2 linked regions of the Pyxidicoccus xibeiensis genome follow. The protein of the gene in region 2 interacts with the protein of the main gene of each other region in a pairwise test. Links are inferred from orthologs where the notes say so. Each region holds a gene or a part of one and is shown on either strand. Other genes may lie near its edges. The genes, in order: selB and serC.

Evidence for each region.
Region 1: the proteins of serC (region 2) and selB interact in binary tests that used the Escherichia coli proteins (3 or more experiments, as listed by UniProt). The link is inferred for Pyxidicoccus xibeiensis from one-to-one orthologs.

What each region holds. Positions count from the first base shown.
Region 1 is NZ_JAJVKV010000018.1:97,524-105,363, reverse strand. The notes cover bases 3,673-6,661. They hold selB (selenocysteine-specific translation elongation factor), read right to left. Parts: upstream 6,131-6,661; coding sequence 4,214-6,130; downstream 3,673-4,213. Other genes in these bases: LXT23_RS43590 (phosphoribosyltransferase), read right to left, coding at 6,153-6,661; LXT23_RS43605 (ATP-binding protein), read right to left, coding at 3,673-4,217. In the rest of the region: LXT23_RS43610 (sigma-54-dependent transcriptional regulator), read right to left, coding at 271-1,716; more of LXT23_RS43605, read right to left, coding at 1,713-3,672; more of LXT23_RS43590, read right to left, coding at 6,662-6,872; LXT23_RS43585 (Leu/Phe/Val dehydrogenase), read right to left, coding at 7,000-7,840. UniProt on the Escherichia coli protein: Translation factor necessary for the incorporation of selenocysteine into proteins. It probably replaces EF-Tu for the insertion of selenocysteine directed by the UGA codon. SelB binds GTP and GDP.
Region 2 is NZ_JAJVKV010000015.1:193,299-202,010, forward strand. What follows is about bases 3,043-6,038. They hold serC (3-phosphoserine/phosphohydroxythreonine transaminase), read right to left. Parts: upstream 5,087-6,038; coding sequence 3,998-5,086; downstream 3,043-3,997. Other genes in these bases: LXT23_RS41200 (GlsB/YeaQ/YmgE family stress response membrane protein), read right to left, coding at 3,043-3,264; LXT23_RS41205 (chalcone isomerase family protein), read right to left, coding at 3,399-3,959; LXT23_RS41215 (RNA polymerase sigma factor), read left to right, coding at 5,248-5,823; LXT23_RS41220 (hypothetical protein), read left to right, coding at 5,830-6,038. Also shown: LXT23_RS41190 (SDR family NAD(P)-dependent oxidoreductase), read left to right, coding at 1,061-1,834; LXT23_RS41195 (PA0069 family radical SAM protein), read left to right, coding at 1,974-3,014; more of LXT23_RS41200, read right to left, coding at 3,016-3,042; more of LXT23_RS41220, read left to right, coding at 6,039-6,648; LXT23_RS41225 (caspase family protein), read left to right, coding at 6,659-8,299; LXT23_RS41230 (carboxypeptidase-like regulatory domain-containing protein), read left to right, coding at 8,299-8,712. UniProt on the Escherichia coli protein: Catalyzes the reversible conversion of 3-phosphohydroxypyruvate to phosphoserine and of 3-hydroxy-2-oxo-4-phosphonooxybutanoate to phosphohydroxythreonine. Is involved in both pyridoxine and serine biosynthesis.

The sequences.
Region 1 (7,840 bases), on a different replicon or contig from region 2:
CTTCAGCCTCGCTTCGATGTGTCCCGCCCATCCCTATAGCAGCCCCCGTGCCAGGGCCCGCGCGCGGGCAAAGTCCAGTTTTCTCAAGCACTTGGCGAAGAGCCCTGCCCTGCCAGGCGCCGCCGATTGCATTGCAGCACTGAAATCCGGTTGCAGATGTGAAAATGGCGAGCAAATCCAGGCACTTGCGCTTTTCACCGATGAACCCGCCCATTTCGGATCTGAATCCATGGAAAAGTTCCGCCTGCAGCCGCGTGCGAGAGCGGCTCGCTACTCGCGTGCCGGCTCGGGGGGCGGGCGGAGGTTGAGGCGCTTCATCTTCCGCCACAGGGTGGTGGAGGAGACGCCCAGCTCGTCCGCGACGCGGGCCAGGTCCACGCCGTGGCGCTCCAGGGCCTGGGTGATGGCGTGGCGCTCGGCCTCTTCCACCACCTCGGCCAGGGTGGGCCCGGTGCTGGGGAGGCGGCCGCCGCCCCCCTGCCCGTCGAGGAAGGCCACGCTGGGGGTGCCGTGCGAGGGGGTGAGGCGCCCCTGGCGCAGGGGGAAGTCCTCGGGGAGCAGCTCGTCATTCTCGGCCAGGGCGGCGGCCTGCTCCACCAGGTTCTCCAGCTCACGCACGTTGCCGGGGAAGTTGTAGCCCATCAGGTGGGCCACGGCGGAGGCCGACAGGCGCTTGGGCTTGGGGCTGCGGGCGTTGGAGCGCTCCAGGAAGTGCTTGGCCAGCTCGGGCACGTCCTCCAGGCGCTCGCGCAGCGGCGGCACGCGCAGGGCCACCACGTTGAGGCGGTAGTAGAGGTCCTGCCGGAAGCGCTTCTCGCGCACCTCCAGCTCGATGTCGCGGTTGGTGGCGGCCACGGTGCGCACGTCCACCCGCAGCGCGGTGGACTCGCCCACGCGGCGGACCTCGCCCTCCTGCAGCGCGCGCAGCAGCTTGGACTGGAAGGCGGGGCTCGTCTCCGTCACCTCGTCGATGAAGAGCGTGCCGCCGTCGGCCTCCTCGAAGAGGCCCCGGCGGGCCTTCACCGCGCCGGTGAAGGCGCCCTTCGCGTGGCCGAACAGCTCGCTCTCCAGCAGGGCCTCGCTGATGGCGGCGCAGTTGACGGGAACGAACGAGCGCACCTTGCGGCGGCTGTGCGCATGGAGCGCGCGCGCCACCAGCTCCTTGCCGGTGCCACTCTCGCCGTGGATGAGCACCGTGGCGTCGCTCTGGGCCACGCGCCGCAGCCGCGTGGACAGGTCCCTCATGACGGCGCTGCCGCCCACCAGCGCGGACAGGCCGTGGCGCTGGTTGAAGTCGGTGGCGAGGTTGTCGACGTCGCGCTGCAGGTGGGAGCGCTCCAGCGCGCGCTCCACGCGCAGCCGCAGCTCGCTCTCCTTGAAGGGCTTGGTGAGGTAGTCGTAGGCGCCCAGGCGCATGGCGTCCACCGCGCTCTCGATGGAGCCGAACGCCGTCATCATGATGACCTGCAGGCGGGGCGCCACCTCCAGCGCGCGCCGCAGCAGCGTCAGCCCGTCCATGGGCTCCATCTTCAAGTCCGTCAGCAGCAGGTCGATGCTGCCGCCGGCCAGCTGGGCCAGGGCCTCCTCGCCGGTGGCGGCCTCGAAGACGGTGTGGTGCTCGGCGCGCAGCAGCAGCGCGGTGGTGGCGCGCATGTTGCGCTGGTCGTCCACCACGAGGATGCGTCCACGAATAGGAGAGGTGTGGGCGTCGGTCATGGGAAGGACGGGGGCTGAGAGAGGGGCAGCCGGAAGGTGAAGGTGGTACCGCGTCCAGGCGTGCTGTCCACGGCGATTTCGCCCCGATGCTCTTCGAGGATCCGCTTCACGACAGCCAGGCCCAGGCCGGTGCCCTGGGCCTTGGTGGTGAAGAACGGTTCGAAGACGCGGTGGAGCAGCTCCGCGGGGATGCCCGGTCCCTGGTCGGCGACGTCGATGCGCAGGTGGTCCCTGCCCGCGTGGGCCTCGCGGCGCGCACGCACCTGGACCAGTCCGCCCTGGGGCATGGACTGGATGGCGTTCACCGCGACGTTGACGAGCGCCTGGCGGATGAGCCGCCGGTCCATGGGCACCGGCGGCAGCCCCGGCTCCACCTCGGACTGGATGTGGACGGGGCGGTCCACGCCGCCGCCCTGCGCGCGCGCGGCCTCCAGCGAGTCCTGCAGCACGCGGCCCAGGTCCTCGTGCTGGAGCACCGGGTCCCTGGGGCGCGTGTAGTCCAGCAGGTCGCCGACGATGCGGTTGAGCCGGTCGCTCTCCTCGCCCAGGATGTCCAGCAGCATGGCGGCGTCGCCGCCCGGGTCCAGCAGCCGGCGCAGCGAGGCCACCGCGTTGAAGATGACGCCCAGCGGGTTGCGGACTTCATGGGCCACAATCGCGGACAGCTCGCCCAGGGCCGCCAAGCGCTCGCGCTTCACCATCTCCGCGCGGGTGGCGGCGAGCTCCGCGTAGCTGGCCCACAAGGACTCGTACAGGCGCGCGTTGGCGATGGAGAGCGCCAGCTGGCCGCAGGTGGCCTCGGCCAGCTCGATGAGCTCCGGCCCGAAGGCGCGCGGCCGGCGGGTGTCGTCCACCACCACCACGCCGATGAGCTCCTCGCGCGAGGTGAGCGGCAGGGCCAGCAGCGCCTTCTCCCCGAAGCGCTGCACGAGCTGCGCGTCGTAGCCCTCGACGGAGACGGACACGTCTTCAATCGCGATGGGCCGGCGCTCGCGGGCCACGCGTGTGGCCAGGCTGTCGCCGTGCAGCGGCAGCACCACCGTGCGGAAGAAGTCGCGGTGGGCCGTGGAGGCGGCGGCGCCGCGCAAGAGCTTGGCCGACTCGTCGTACAGCATGATGTAGCAGTTGGACACGTCCAGCAGGTGGACGAGGAAGTCGGAGGCCACGTCGAGGATGCTGGAGGTCTCCAGCACGCCCGACGTGGTGCGCGCCAGGTCCAGCAGCAGGCGCGTCTCCGCCAGCTGGCGCGAGGACTCGGCGCGCAGCCGGCGCTGCTCCACCAGCGTCACCAGCAGCTCCGCGAGCGTGCCCAGCAGCCGCACGTCGCGCGCGTCGAAGGGCCGGTCCCCGGCGCGCAGGACCTGGACGCTGCCGCACACCTCGCCCCCGCGCGTGAGCCGCGCCAGCACCCCGCATCCCAGCCGCCCGCCGGACAGCGCGGCCAGCGCCGCGCCCTGGACCTCGGTGGACAGGCCGCCCTCCCCCGTATCCGCCAGCACGCCCGTGAGGCGCTCCGCGTGCCCGCCGTCCCGCACCAGGTCCGCCAGGCCCACGTGGGTGACCAGCGCCAGCGCCCTGCCCTGCGAGGGCGACAGGTGCAGCGCCGCGGAGGCCGCCTGCAGCAGCTCCGCGACACGCGACAGGAAGTCCTCCAGCGTGGGAGGCACCGGCTGCGCGACGAAGCGCGCCATCTGCGCCACGGCCTCCACTTCCCAGCGGCTGCGGGCCCCATCCGCCTGCACGCGCGCGTCCGTCAGCGCCGCGCCCACCACCTTGGCGAAGAGCGTCAGCACCGAGCCATGGCGCGGGGCCACCCACTGCCCCGCCACCCACAGCACCTCGACCTGCGGCCCTCCCACCGGAAGGTACACGTGCGAGGGCGAGGCCTGGTCCGCGCCGCCGAACACGGGCCGTCCGTCCGACAGGGCCTCCATCCCCAGCCCCACGTCCTCCGGCAGCGGCTGGCCGTCACGCGCCAGCAGCCGCTCGCCGTCCCAGCGCAGCAGGCGGACCCGGAAGCCCGCGGCCTCCAGCCCCTTCAGCGCCACCCGGCGCACCGCGTCCTCGGAGTGCGCGGCCACCAGCCCCGCGGACGTCTCCACCAGGCGCTCGGCCAGGGCCAGCTCCGGCGGCCCATCCACGAGGGGCAGACAGTTGAGCAGCAGCGCCCCGGCACCGCCCTCGAGCGGGAGGCGCGTCGCGTACAGGGCCACCTCGCGGGTGGCGCCGTCCGCGCAGGGCAGCTGGTACACCTGGGTGCGCGGCTCCATGGGCGCGCCGGACTCCAGCAGGCGGTAGCGCTCCGACAGGCGGCTGCGCTCCTCCGGCTGGACGAAGTCCATCACCGGGCGCCCCTCGACCTGCTCACGCGGAGCACCGACGAGCGCGAGCCACGCCTCGTTGACGGAGCACACGCGCCCCTCGACGACCGCCAGCATGGGGTTGCCGAAGGGCTCGATGAGGGCGCGCAGGTCGGCCTCGCTGTAGCGCTTGGTGCTCATCCCCGACGCAGTACCCGCTTCTCGCCCACCCTGAGCGTGACCTTCTCCCGGTCGAAGTATTCGGACAGCGGGATGACGAACTTGCGGCTCTGCCCGACCATTTCCTTGAAGGCCTGGGTGGTAATCTCCTTCTTCTCGCGCAGGTGGGCAACCAGGCGCTCGCGGAGCCCCGCCAGCGCCCCCGCGTCGAAGCACAGCTCCTCGCTCACCCGCACCGCCGTCCCCTCCGCCACCATGACCTTCAACAACTCCTGGAGCCGGGCCGTGGAGAGCTGAAGCTTCTGCGCCAGCTCGTTGAGGGTGGGTGGCGACAGCCCCGCCGCGGACAGCTCCGCCGCGAGCCGCGTCCGCGCCGCCTCGTCTCCCAGCGTCAGCGTGCGGCCACGCCCCTTGAGGCGCACCACCTCGCGGTCCAGCTCCACCTTCCCCGCGTCCACCAGCGCCTGGGACACCCGCTGGAAGACGCGGGCATCCAGCTCCGAGGACAGGCGCTGGCGCAGCTCCTCGCGGGGCAGCCCCTCACGCAGGGGCTCGCGCTCGTGGAAGGCGGCCAGCAGGGCCAGCGCCCTCTGCTGGAGTCCCTCGAAGACCTCGCCGGACAGGTACAGGCGCCGCTCCCGGTCCACCAGCAGCGCCCCGCCCCGCGCGCCCAGCAGCTCCAGCGCGCGGCCGAGCACCTTCGGGCCCAGCCCGGAGCGGCCGAAGAGCTCCGGCTGCGTCAGGCCCCGGTAGCCCGCCTGCCGCAGCAGCCACGCCACCTGCCCCGCCGGGTCTGCCTCCAGCAGCGGCGCCACCACCGCCGAGCCGCCCTTGCGACGCCGCGGGGGCGTAATCGACAGGATGCGCCCACCGGCCACCGTGGCGCCCCGGCCCGGCAGCGCGCGCGAGCCGCGCAGGATGAAGCGCTGGCCCACCAGCGCGCCCACGGGCCCATCCAGCCGCAGTTGGGCCAGCGCCGTCTCCCCCGGCTCCAGCCGCTCCACGTCGAGCAGCGCCACCGTGGCCTCCACCTGCGCGGTGCCCAGGTGGAGCAGCAGCTTCTTGCGGCGGGCCAGCGGGGCCTCCGCCGCGGGCAGCAGCGCCAGCTCCACGTCCAGCATGCGCGTTTCCGGCAGCTCGCCCGAGCGCACCAGCACCATGCCCCGGTGCAGCTGCTCCGGCTCCACGCCGGTGACATTCACCGCCGCGCGCTGGCCCGCCTCCACCCGGGGCACCGCCTGCCCGTGCACCTGCACCCCGCGCACGCGCAGCGGACCGGGCAGCCCCGGCAGCAGCGCCACCGCGTCATCCACCGCCAGCGCGCCCGACAGCAGCGTGCCCGTCACCACCGTGCCGAAGCCCTTGATGGTGAAGACGCGGTCCACCGGCAGGAAGGCGGGCCCCTCCGCGGGGCGCTTGGGCAGCGCGGCGGCGGCGCGGGTGAGCGCGGCCTTCAGCGCGTCCAGGCCCTCGCCCGTCTTCGACGAGCAGGGCACCACGGGCGCGCCCTCGAGGAAGGTTCCGGCGGTGAGCGCGCCCAGGTCCGCCTCCACCAGCGCGCGCCACTCCGGGCCCAGCTCCGCCAGCAGGTCCGACTTGGTGAGGGCGATGACGCCGGCCCTCACGCCCAGCAGCCGGCAGATGTCCAGGTGCTCGCGCGTCTGGGGCATGACGCCCTCGTCCGCGGCGATGACGAGCACCGCCAGGTCCACGCCGCCCGCGCCCGCGGCCATGGCCTTCACGAAGCGCTCGTGGCCGGGCACGTCCACCACGCCGGCCACCGTGCCGTCGTCCAGCGCCAGGTGCGCGAAGCCCAGTTCCAGCGTGATTCCGCGCCGCTTCTCCTCCTTGAGCCGGTCGGTGTCGATGCCGGTGAGCGCCTTCACCAGGGACGTCTTCCCGTGGTCGATGTGCCCCGCCGTGCCGACAATCATCGCCGCCCCCCAGCGTCGCGGCTCATGCGCCGGCCTTGTCGGGGTCCTCGTCGAAGCGGGCGTCGCCGGTGACAGGCTCGTAGTCCCAGGGGAACACCACGAGCGCGGCGGTGGCCAGCGCGCAGTAGTCCGGCGCGTAGCCGTCCGGCCGCGCCACCAGGCACGCCGTCTCCACCTTCTTCGCGCCCGCCTCGCGCGCCAGCGCGGTGGCCAGCCCCAGCGTGTCGCCGCTGGAGGCCACGTCGTCCACGATGAGCACCCGGCGGCCCTTCAGCTCGCGCGGCATCTCTCCCGCCAGCTTCGGGTTGCTCCGCGAGCGCTCACCCTCGCCCCTGTCCCGGCTGCGGCGGCTGATGCGCACGGGGAAGAACTCGCAGCCGAGCGCCGACGACAGCGCCCCGCCCACGAAGACGCCGCCGTGGGCCACGCCCACCACCGCCTGCGGCGCGAAGGACTCACGGATGGCGCCCGCCAGCTCCTGCACTGCGCGGTCGAAGTCCGCCCACGACAGCTCTCGCATGCCGGCGGACCGCCCGCGGGACTGGTCCCTCCCGGTGGGCTGGCGCGGGGCCTCCGCCTGCGGCGCCAGCACCAGGTCCACGGGGATGGACACGAGCTTCTGCGCCTGCCGCCGGTCCGCCTTGGACGCGGACGCGGCGGACTTCTTCGGAGAGGACTTCGCGGTGGGCTTGTTGCGCTTGCCCTGGGCCTTGGGCCCGGGCGCTACCCGCTTGGTGGCCACGGCGGTGACTCCGGATGGGATGCGTGCGGCCCCGTCATACCCCGAGGGCCGCTCCCTGGCCACAACTGGCCGCCACCCAGGCCGTCCTCCGCGTCGCGTAGGACCCGGGTGGCGGTGCCCGCCATCCTCAGGCGGCCAGCTTCTCCTCGACCATGCGGTCGGCCACCTGCTCGGGACGAAGGCCGGACTCCTTCGCGCGCTTCAGCACCGTGTCGATGGTCTCGAAGATGAGCGCGGCGCGGGCATAGGCCTTGTTCCGGTCATACCCCGCCCACTCCTGGGCCACGTTGATGAGGCCGCCGGCATTGGCCGCGTAGTCCGGCACGTAGAGGATGCCGTTGCGGGCGAGCTGCTCGCCGTGCCGCGAGGTGAGCAGCTGGTTGTTGGCCGCGCCACACACCGCCTTCACCCGGAGCAGCGGCAGCGTGGCGTCGTTGATGGCGCCGCCCAGCGCGCACGGGGCGTAGATGTCCGCCTCCATGCGGTGCAGCGTGTCCGCGTCCACGGCGATGGCGCCGTAGTCCTTCACGGCCTTCTCCACGCTGGCGGGGTTGATGTCGCTCACCCACACCTTCGCGCCGCGCTCGTGCAGCTCCTTCACCAGGTACATGCCCACATGGCCCACGCCCAGCACCGTGACGCGCAGGCCCTTGAGGTCCGGCTTGCCGAAGAGGTGCCTGGCCGTGGCCTCCATGGCGCGCGCCACGCCGTACGCCGTCACTGGCGACGGGTCCCCGCTGCGCTCCTTCAGGCCGAGGACGTACTTCGTGTGCTTGCGCACATGCTCCATGTCGTCCGGGCTGGTGCCGCTGTCCTCGGTGGTGATGTAGCGGCCGCCGAGCGACTCCACCGCGCGGCCGAAGGACTCGAAGAGCTTCGCCCGGTCGAAGTTGCCCCGGGGCAGCATGATGACGGCCTTGCCGCCACCGTGGGGCAGGCCCGCCAGCGCGGCCTTGTACGTCATGCCG
Region 2 (8,712 bases):
GCCGGACCGACCCGTCCGTGGAAGGAACGTTCCTTCCGCGAGGACCTTCCTACCGGGTGGGGCTGACATGTCGACGGAGGACGACCGGCCAGGTCACCGGGGACCACGGCCCACGGGAGGCCGGAAGCCCCCTCGGGGGTTCAGGCGATGCGGGCTCCCTCCAGGTCTCGAGTCGGCCCTCCGAGAGCCTGCCCATGGCAGGTCCCGAAGCCCCGGAGCGTCGGGCGCTGGCACGGCGTGGCCGCACCGGGGCTGTTCTTCCCGCCCTGGGGCTTCACCCTGTCAGGCCTCGCGACTTCTGATGACCTCGCTCCCGGATGGCGAGGTCGACGACGCGGCGCTTCGCCTGCTGGCGCGTGCGCCACGGCTTCGCCCCCTGGACATCACCCTGGAGGGGTCGTTGGCATCTGGGCGGTAGTAGGCCTCCATCAGTTGCCGGGTGGTGTCGTCGTTCACCTTCCACAGGCTCATCACCACCGTCTCGGCTCCCGCCACCACGAGCGCGCGGCGCAGCCCGTAGATGCCCTGCCCTTGCTTGACGTCGCCTCGGCTGGAGAAGAAGCGCGCGACGGCGAGGGAGCGCTCGGCACGCGCTGGAGCCTCTCCGCTGGAGGGACCGGCTGCTGGAGACGTGGCAGCAGGTCCTTGCCGGAGGTGAGATAGGCGAAGTCGAAGGTATCCACGAGGAAGCTCTTGCCGTCGTGAAGGGCGGCGAAGGGCACCATCGCCAGCTGGCCATCCGGTGAGACGAAGAGGCGTCGGGCGCTCAGGCAATCTGCGACTGCCGGATGCATGCCGCCGAGCACTGCCTCCATCAGCACCAGTGCATGTTCCATCTGCACCACAGCCTCGGCGTACTTGCCGGCCCCGCTGAGTGTCTCCGCCTCTTTCCCATTGCACGTCTGGGCCGCAACTCCCGACAGGTACCAGCTCGGCAAGGGGCCAGACTGCTCGACGGCATGCCGCCACCCTCGCGGGTTCCGTGGCTAGTGCCGCTGGCGTGCTCTCTCTAGTATCCGCTGCGGCTGGAGCCCCAGCCGCCCTCGAGAAGGAGCACATCATGAAGCGGTTGCAGGACAAGGTCGCGGTCATCACCGGCGGCGGCAGTGGCATCGGAGCGGCGACGGCCGCGCTCTTCGTCCAGGAGGGCGCCCGGGTGGTGGTGGTGGGCCGGAACGCGGAGAAGCTCCGCAAGACGGTGCAGGACATCAACCACGAGAACGTCAGCTACACCGTGGCGGATGTCTCGCAGGTCGAGGACACCCAGCGCTACCTCCGTGAAGCGGTGGAGCGCTACGGCGGGCTCGACATCCTGGTGAGCAACGCGGGCATCCAGGGGGAGTTCCACCCCATCTCCGACATCCCCGTGGAGTCCTTCGACGCGGTGATGGCCATCAACGTGCGCGGGACATGGCTGGCCATCAAGTACGCCTTCCCCGAGCTGCAGAAGCGCGGCGGCGGGAGCATCATCCTCACCTCCTCGGCGGGAGGCCTCGGTGGGATGGGAATCTCCTCGCCGTACGTGGCCAGCAAGCACGCCGTCGTGGGAATCGCGCGCGCGGCCGCCATCGACGGTGCGCCCCACCGCATCCGGGTCAACGCCGTATGCCCCGGCCCTGTCGACAACGACATGATGACCAACGTGGAGCGGACCCTGGGGGTCGGCAAGGAGGCCGAGATTCGGGCCTGGGTCGCCGGACGCGTGCCCCTCAAGCGCTTCGCCTCCAACGAGGAGGTCGCCCGGTTGAACCTCTTCCTCGCCAGCGAGGACAGCAGCTACTGCACCGGCGGCGCCTATCCCGTGGACGGTGGCTGGTCCTCCAGCCTGCCCTGAGCAGCGCGGCGCGGGCAGCACCTTCTCCCCGCTGCTCGCGCCCCTCTTCACCTGCTCGTTCCCTCCCCCGCCGCCTGGCCGTCGGGACGGACGCGCACGGACACTTGACTGAACGTGCTTTCAGGCACACGGTGCGCATGTGAAGGCGCGCCCCATCGACAATCCGCCCAACCCCTGGGCCAGCACCGCGGTGGAGTACCTGGACGAGATTCCGCCCTCGAAGCTGGAGGTGTTCGAGGACCACAGCCGGCAGGTGGTGTCGCGCAACGACAGCCCGGACGTGTGCTTCACCTGGAGCGTCAACCCGTACCGCGGCTGCCTGCACGCCTGCGCCTACTGCTACGCGCGCCCCTCGCACCAGTACCTGGACCTGGGCGCCGGCACGGACTTCGAGACGAAGCTGGTGGTGAAGCCGCGCGCTCCGGAGCTGTTGCGCGAGGCCTTCGAGAAGCCGTCGTGGAAGGGCGAGACGGTCGTCTTCAGCGGCGTCACCGACTGCTACCAGCCGCTGGAGGCGTCCCTGCGCCTCACGCGCGGCTGTCTGGAGGTCTGCGCCGAGTACCGCAACCCGGTGGGCATCATCACCAAGGGCGTGCTGATTGAGCGGGACATCGACGTCCTCCAGCGCCTGGCCCGGGACGCGCGGCTGTGGGTGAGCGTCAGCCTGCCCTTCCACAACGCGGAGCTCGCCCGCGCCATGGAGCCCTACGCGGCGTCACCCCAGCGGCGGCTGCTCGCCATTCAGCGGCTCACCGAGGCCGGCATCGACGTGGCGGTGTCCGTGGCCCCCATCATCCCGGGGCTCAACGACGAGGACATCCCCCGGGTGCTCGCCGCGGCGCGCGAGGCGGGCGCCACCCGCGCCCACCACACCCTGGTGCGCCTGCCCGGCCCGGTGCAGGAAGTCTTCACGGAGCGCCTGCGCGCGAAGCTGCCCCTGCGCGCCGAGCGCGTGCTGCACCGCATCCGCGAGACGCGCGGCGGGGAGCTCACCGACTCGCGCTTCAAGAGCCGCATGCGTGGCGAGGGGCTCTACGCGGAGACCATTCACCGCCTCTTCCACACGGCGGCGCGCAAGGTGGGCATCCGCACCTCGTCCGTCACCGAGCACGACGCCCCGGACACCTTCCGGCGCCCGGAGCGCAAGCCGCCGCCCACCCCGCAGCTCAGCCTCTTCTGAGCTATCTGCGGATGGCCTGGACGATGCTGATGAGGATGACGGCCCCCACCGTGGCCACCGCCAGCGAGTAGAGGTTGAAGCCCGTCACACCCCTGCCGCCAATCAGGCTGAACAGCCAGCCGCCCAGCATCGCGCCGATGATGCCGGTGGCGACGTTGGCGAACAGCCCCATCCGGGCATTGGTGCCCTTGATGATGCTCGCCAGCCAACCGGCGATTCCTCCGAGCACCAGCCACGTACAGATACCCATGTCGTCCTCCCTTCCCACCAGCTGCCTTCGACTACGGGCGAAGCGTCGGGGGATTGCACTCCCCCTCTACACGACGACGCCCCGCGGCTCACGAGGAGACACGGGGCGCCGGTCACATCCAGGAAGGCCCGGGCTCAGTCCTTGCCGAGCATCCCATCCTTGAGGTCACCGTCCACGGGGCTCTTCCCCACGAAGACGGAGAAGAGCGCGTCCGCGAAGTCCTTGCCCTCCACGGTAATGGTCTGCCCGCCCTTGGCGCTCTGCACGCGGGTGCCCTGGCCGGGGACGTAGGTGAGGATGAGCTCGTCGCCCTTCTTCACGTCGGTGACGCCCGAGTTGAACTGGTCCAGCTTGGGCTGCAGCTCCGCCAGCTTGCTGCCCGCGTTCTTCTTGAAGGCATCGCCGATGGCGTCGGTGATGGTCTTCTTGTCCAAGTCCCGCAGCATGTACATGCGCACGCGCTTGATTTCGTCCGCGCTGATGATCTTCGCCCCGTCCTGGGACGGGTTCTCCACGTACAGCCCCGCGGTGTAGACCTTGAACACCATCTTGGTGCGCAGCCCCACCCCGTTGAGCTTCAGCTCCTTGCCCTCCACGGTGGCAGTCTCCGGGTACTTCACCCCGGCGACGTCCTTGGCAAACGCGGGAGCGGCGAGCAGCAGGGACAGCGCGACGGCGGACAGCGTGGTTTTCATGAAACCTCCGGTAGGTAATCCCTGGGGTTGGACGCAGCCTAGCCGTGCATCTTCACGAAGTGGTCCATGAAGGTGGCCAGGGTGCGCACATTCTCCACCGTCACGGCGTTGTAGGTGGAAACCCGGATGCCGCCCGCGGTCCGGTGCCCCTTCAGGCCCACCATGCCCTGCTTCTTCGCCTCCGCGACGAAGGCGGCGTCCAGCGCCTCGGTGGGCAGGTGGAAGACGACGTTCATCACTGAACGGGACTCGCGCTCCACCGGCGCCCGGTAGAAGCCCGCGTGCCGGTCGATGGCGCCGTAGAGCAGCTCCGCCTTCTGCCGGTTCCACCGCTCCAGCTGCTCCAGGCCGCCCACGTCCTTCATCCAGGCCAGCACGTTGCGCACCAGGTAGATGGCCAGGGTGGGAGGCGTGTTGTAGAGCGAGTTGTTCTCCGCGTGGACGGTGTAGCGGAAGAACTTGGGGATGTCCTTGCGCCCCCGGGCGATGAAGGCCTTGTCCGCCAGCACCAGCGTCACGCCGGAGGGGCCCAGGTTCTTCTGCGCGCCCGCGTAGATGAGCCCGAAGCGGCTCACGTCGATGCGCTTCCACAGGAAGTCCGAGCTCATGTCCGCCACGAGCGGCACGTTCCCCACGTCCGGGAAGGTGTGCCACTGGGTGCCGTAGATGGTGTTGTTGCTCGTCAGGTGGACGTAGGCCGCCTTGGGGTCCAGCTGGAGCTCGGCCTGGCGGGGCACGCGCGTGTAGTGCTTGTCCGGCTGGACCGTGGTGGCCGCGACGCGGGGTTTCCCGTAGTACTTCGCCTCGTCGAGGGCCTTCTCGCTCCACACTCCCGTCATGAGGTAGTCCGCCCCCGTTTCGGGGGTGAGGAAGTTCATCGGCACCTGGGCGAACTGCTGCGAGGCACCGCCGGTGAGGAAGAGGACCTGATGGGTGGTGGGGATGCCGAGCAGCCCGGTCAGCAGGGAGATGGCCTCGTCGTGGACGGCCTCGTACACGGGCCCCCGGTGGCTATGCTCCATGACGGACATGCCCGAGCCCTGGAAGTCGAGCAGCTCGTCGCGGGCGCGCTCGAGCGCCGGCAGGGGCAGACCGGCGGGGCCGGGATTGAAGTTGATGACGCGCATGGCAGTGTCCTTTGGGAAATGAACGACCGCGGCACCATTCTTCCCCCTGGCGCCCCCCCCGGTGCCAGTGCGAAGGAGCCTGCTCGGCTGCTTTGAGCCCAGAGCAACGGGAATTCCCCGGTTGAGTGGCCGACGCATGGATTCGGGGGTCTGGAGGTCAGGTGGGTTCCTCGGAGGGGTTGACGGAGTGGGTGAAGCGGGCGTCCCGAGGGGAGGCGACTGCCTACAGTGAGCTGTACCGGCGCTCCCGGCCCATGGTGGCGCGGCTGGTGGCCGGGTTCGCCCCGCTGGACCCGGACGAGGTGGAGGACGTCATCCAGGAGACCTTTGTCCGGGCGTTCCGGGCGCTCCCCCGACTGAAGGAGGTCGGAGCGTTCGAAGCGTGGCTGCTGTCCATTGCCCGCAACCGGGCCCGGACACGGCTGGAGCGCAAGTCGAGCACGCGGCGGCTGGAAGACGACGTGGCGGACCCGGAGCCAGAGACGGTTCCCCACATCCCCGAGGCGCTGCAGCTGGAGCGCGACATCGAGGTGGTGCGACAGCTCATCGCCGAGCTGCCGGAGGGCGAGGAGAAGCGGACGGTGCAGCTCTTCTACATTGAGGGCGAGCTGTCGGCGCGGGAGATTGCGGAGAAGCTGGGCGTGGGGAAGAGCGCGGTGACGATGCGGCTCGAGCGGTTCCGGGGCCGCATCAAGAGAGAGTTGCTCCGGCGGGTGCTAGCCGGTCGGTGGGAGTGAGCAGTCATGAGACACCTGGATGACAATGCGCTGCGCGCCCTCTCCCAGCGAGAGCCGGAGGCCGTGGCGTACTTCCGCGAGCACCTGGCCGCGCCGTGTGAGACGTGTGAGGAGTTCCTCGCCACCCACGCCGGGCCGGACGTGCTCGACGGGCGGGTGGACGCCGCGCTGATGGGCCTCGGCCCGCCGGCGAAGGACGCCCCGCTGAATGAGCTGGGCCTGGCCCGGGTGCGCCGCGAGCTGCGCCAGGGCGGGCCGGGCGCCAGCGCCCGGCGCTGGGGAATCGCCGCGGGCGCCGTCGCCGCCTGCCTCCTGGCGGTGGTGGTGGTGCCCCGCCTGCGCGCGGCCGACCCGGGGGTGCAGACGGGCACGAATACCGGCTGGGACGGGGTGAAGGGCCCGGCGGGCCGCCTCGCCCTGGAGCTGGCCGTGGTGGCGCGGGGCGAGGACGGCGGCCTGCGGCGGTTGGATCCGGACTCGGCGGTGGAGGCCGCGGACGTGCTGCTGCTGCGCTACCACGCCACCGAGGCCGGCACCGCCCTGCTCTTCCAGCAGCGGGAGGGCCAGCGGCCCGAGCTGCTCGGCCGCTTCCCGCTGGAGGCGGGGACGCATGACCTGCAGGGCCCCCAGGGCCTGGCCGGTGTCAGCCTGGAGGGTGAGGCGGGGCCGGTGACGCTCTGGCTCGTCGGCTCGGCGGGCAGGCAGGAGCCCTCCGCGGACATGGTGCAGGAGGTGTTGGTGGGTGGAAGTGAGGCCCGGGAGCAGAGCCCCCTGGGCGTGACGAGGTTCGACGTCAGCGTCCGAAGCGGTCAGAATCGTCCCTGACCGGATGCCCGTGAGACGCCTCCTTCCCTTCCTGCTGGCGGTTGTTGCCGCATGTGCGGGGCCTGCTTCCGTGGAGAAGGGCGGCCTGGTGCCGCTCCGGCTCGACGAGGAGGCCCTGTCCACCGCCTATACGCCACGGCGCATGGCGCTGCTGGTGGGCATCTCCGAGTTCGACGACCCGCACTGGCGCGGCCTGCGCTACACGACCAAGGACGCCACGGACCTGGCGGCGGCGCTGAAGGACCCGGCGCGCGGCCGGTTCGACACGGTGCGGGTGCTCACCCGCCCGGAGGAGACGACGCGCGCGTCCATCCTCGCGGCGCTGCGGCAGCTCAAGCAGGAGGCCCACCGGCCGGATGACGTGGTGGTGGTGTACTTCTCCGCGCACGGCACCCTGGCGCGCGACAACCAGGGGGAGCTGCGGCGCTACCTGGTGACGCGCGACGCGTCCTTCCGCGCCATCCCGCAGACGGCGCTGTCCATGGACTCGCTCAAGGCGGAGTTCGACGGGCTGGCCAGCCGGCGCCGGCTGCTGGTGCTGGCCACGTGCCACAGCGGCAGCGGCAAGTCGCTGCTGCCCAAGGAGCTGGAGGCGGAGCTGTCCGGCATCAAGGCCGGCTTCTACGCGCGGCCCCTGGAGGAGTCGTCGCGCGCGTCGCTGGTGTTCGCCGCCTGCGACTGGGGCGAGACGGCGCGCGAGGACGAGGGCCTGCGCAACGACATCTACACCCACTTCCTCATCGAAGGCCTGGGCGGCAACGCGGACCGCAACGTGGACGGCGCCGTCACCGCCACCGAGGTGCACGACTACGCGCGGCGGCGCACCTTCGCCTTCACGGAGGGCCGGCAGCGGCCCTCGGCGGAAATCCTGGAGGTAGGGGCGGACCCCGTGGTGCTGTCGGGCACCATCGCCCGGACGGGCCGGCCCGAGCTGTTCTCCTACAACCCGCGGCTGGACGGCTTCACCCTCAAGGTGGACGGCGAGACGCGCACGGAGCTGCCGGGCGGCGCGGCGGTGACGCCGGGCAAGCGCACGGTGGAGCTGACCAAGGGCGACGCGGTGCTGGTGCGGCGCGACGTGGAGCTCGGCGTCGGCGAGCGCCTGCCGCTGGAGCGGCTGCTGCTGGAGGCCTTCCCCCGGCGCTCGCTGTCGCTGCTGGGCGGCATGTTCACCTTCGCGGACGCGCGCAGCCGCAGCGAGCTGCTGCCGCGGGCCCCCGAGGTCGCCGTGTCCCTGCGGCTCGAGGACCGCCCGCTTGAAAATTTCGGCCTGCTCTTTGACGTGAGCTTCAGCACGGGGCGGCAGGCGCTGCAGCTGCTCCCGGGCAGCGAGGTGCCCTTCGGCTACACCACGCTCACCGCCGGGGCGGCCCTGCCGTACCTCTGGCGGTGGGAGCGGGTGACGCTGTTCGCCGGACCGCGCGTGGCCGCTCTGTACCTGGGGCGGTCCTTTGACGTGGAGACCTTCGCGGGCAGCCAGAGCTTCTTCACGGTCAGCCCTGGCGTGGTGGGTGGTGCGGTGTGGCGGGTGGGTGAGCGGCTGGAGCTGATGTCACAGGCCCAGCTCATGCTCACGTACGTGGTGGTGGACGGACAGGGACAGGCCGTGGGCTTCACCGGCGCCTGGGCCGGTGTGGGATATCGATTCTGATGCGCTCGACTCTTCACATCGCGATGACCGCCCTCCTCGCGCTGGGCGTGAGCGCGTGCGGCAACCTGAGCAACGACCCCTTCCGGGTGGGCACCGTGCGGGGCCAGCTCAGCGAGTACGACGCGTCCGTCGCGCTGGTGTCGCTGGTGGGCCAGCCCGGCGTGCGCAGCACCGTGGACGCCGAGGGGCGCTTCACGCTGGAGCGCGTCCCCGCGGGCGCCGCGGAGCTGTTCATCGTGGCCACCGCGGAGAAGGCGGCGCGCGTCCCGGTGACGGTGCAGGGCGGGTACTCCGTCGAGCTGAAGCAGGTGGCGCCGACGGCCGCGGGCTTCTTCGACCTGCGCGTGAAGGCGTCCCAGGGTGAGCGCGTCTCCGGGGCGCAGGTCGCCGTGGTGGGCACGCCCTTCCAGCGG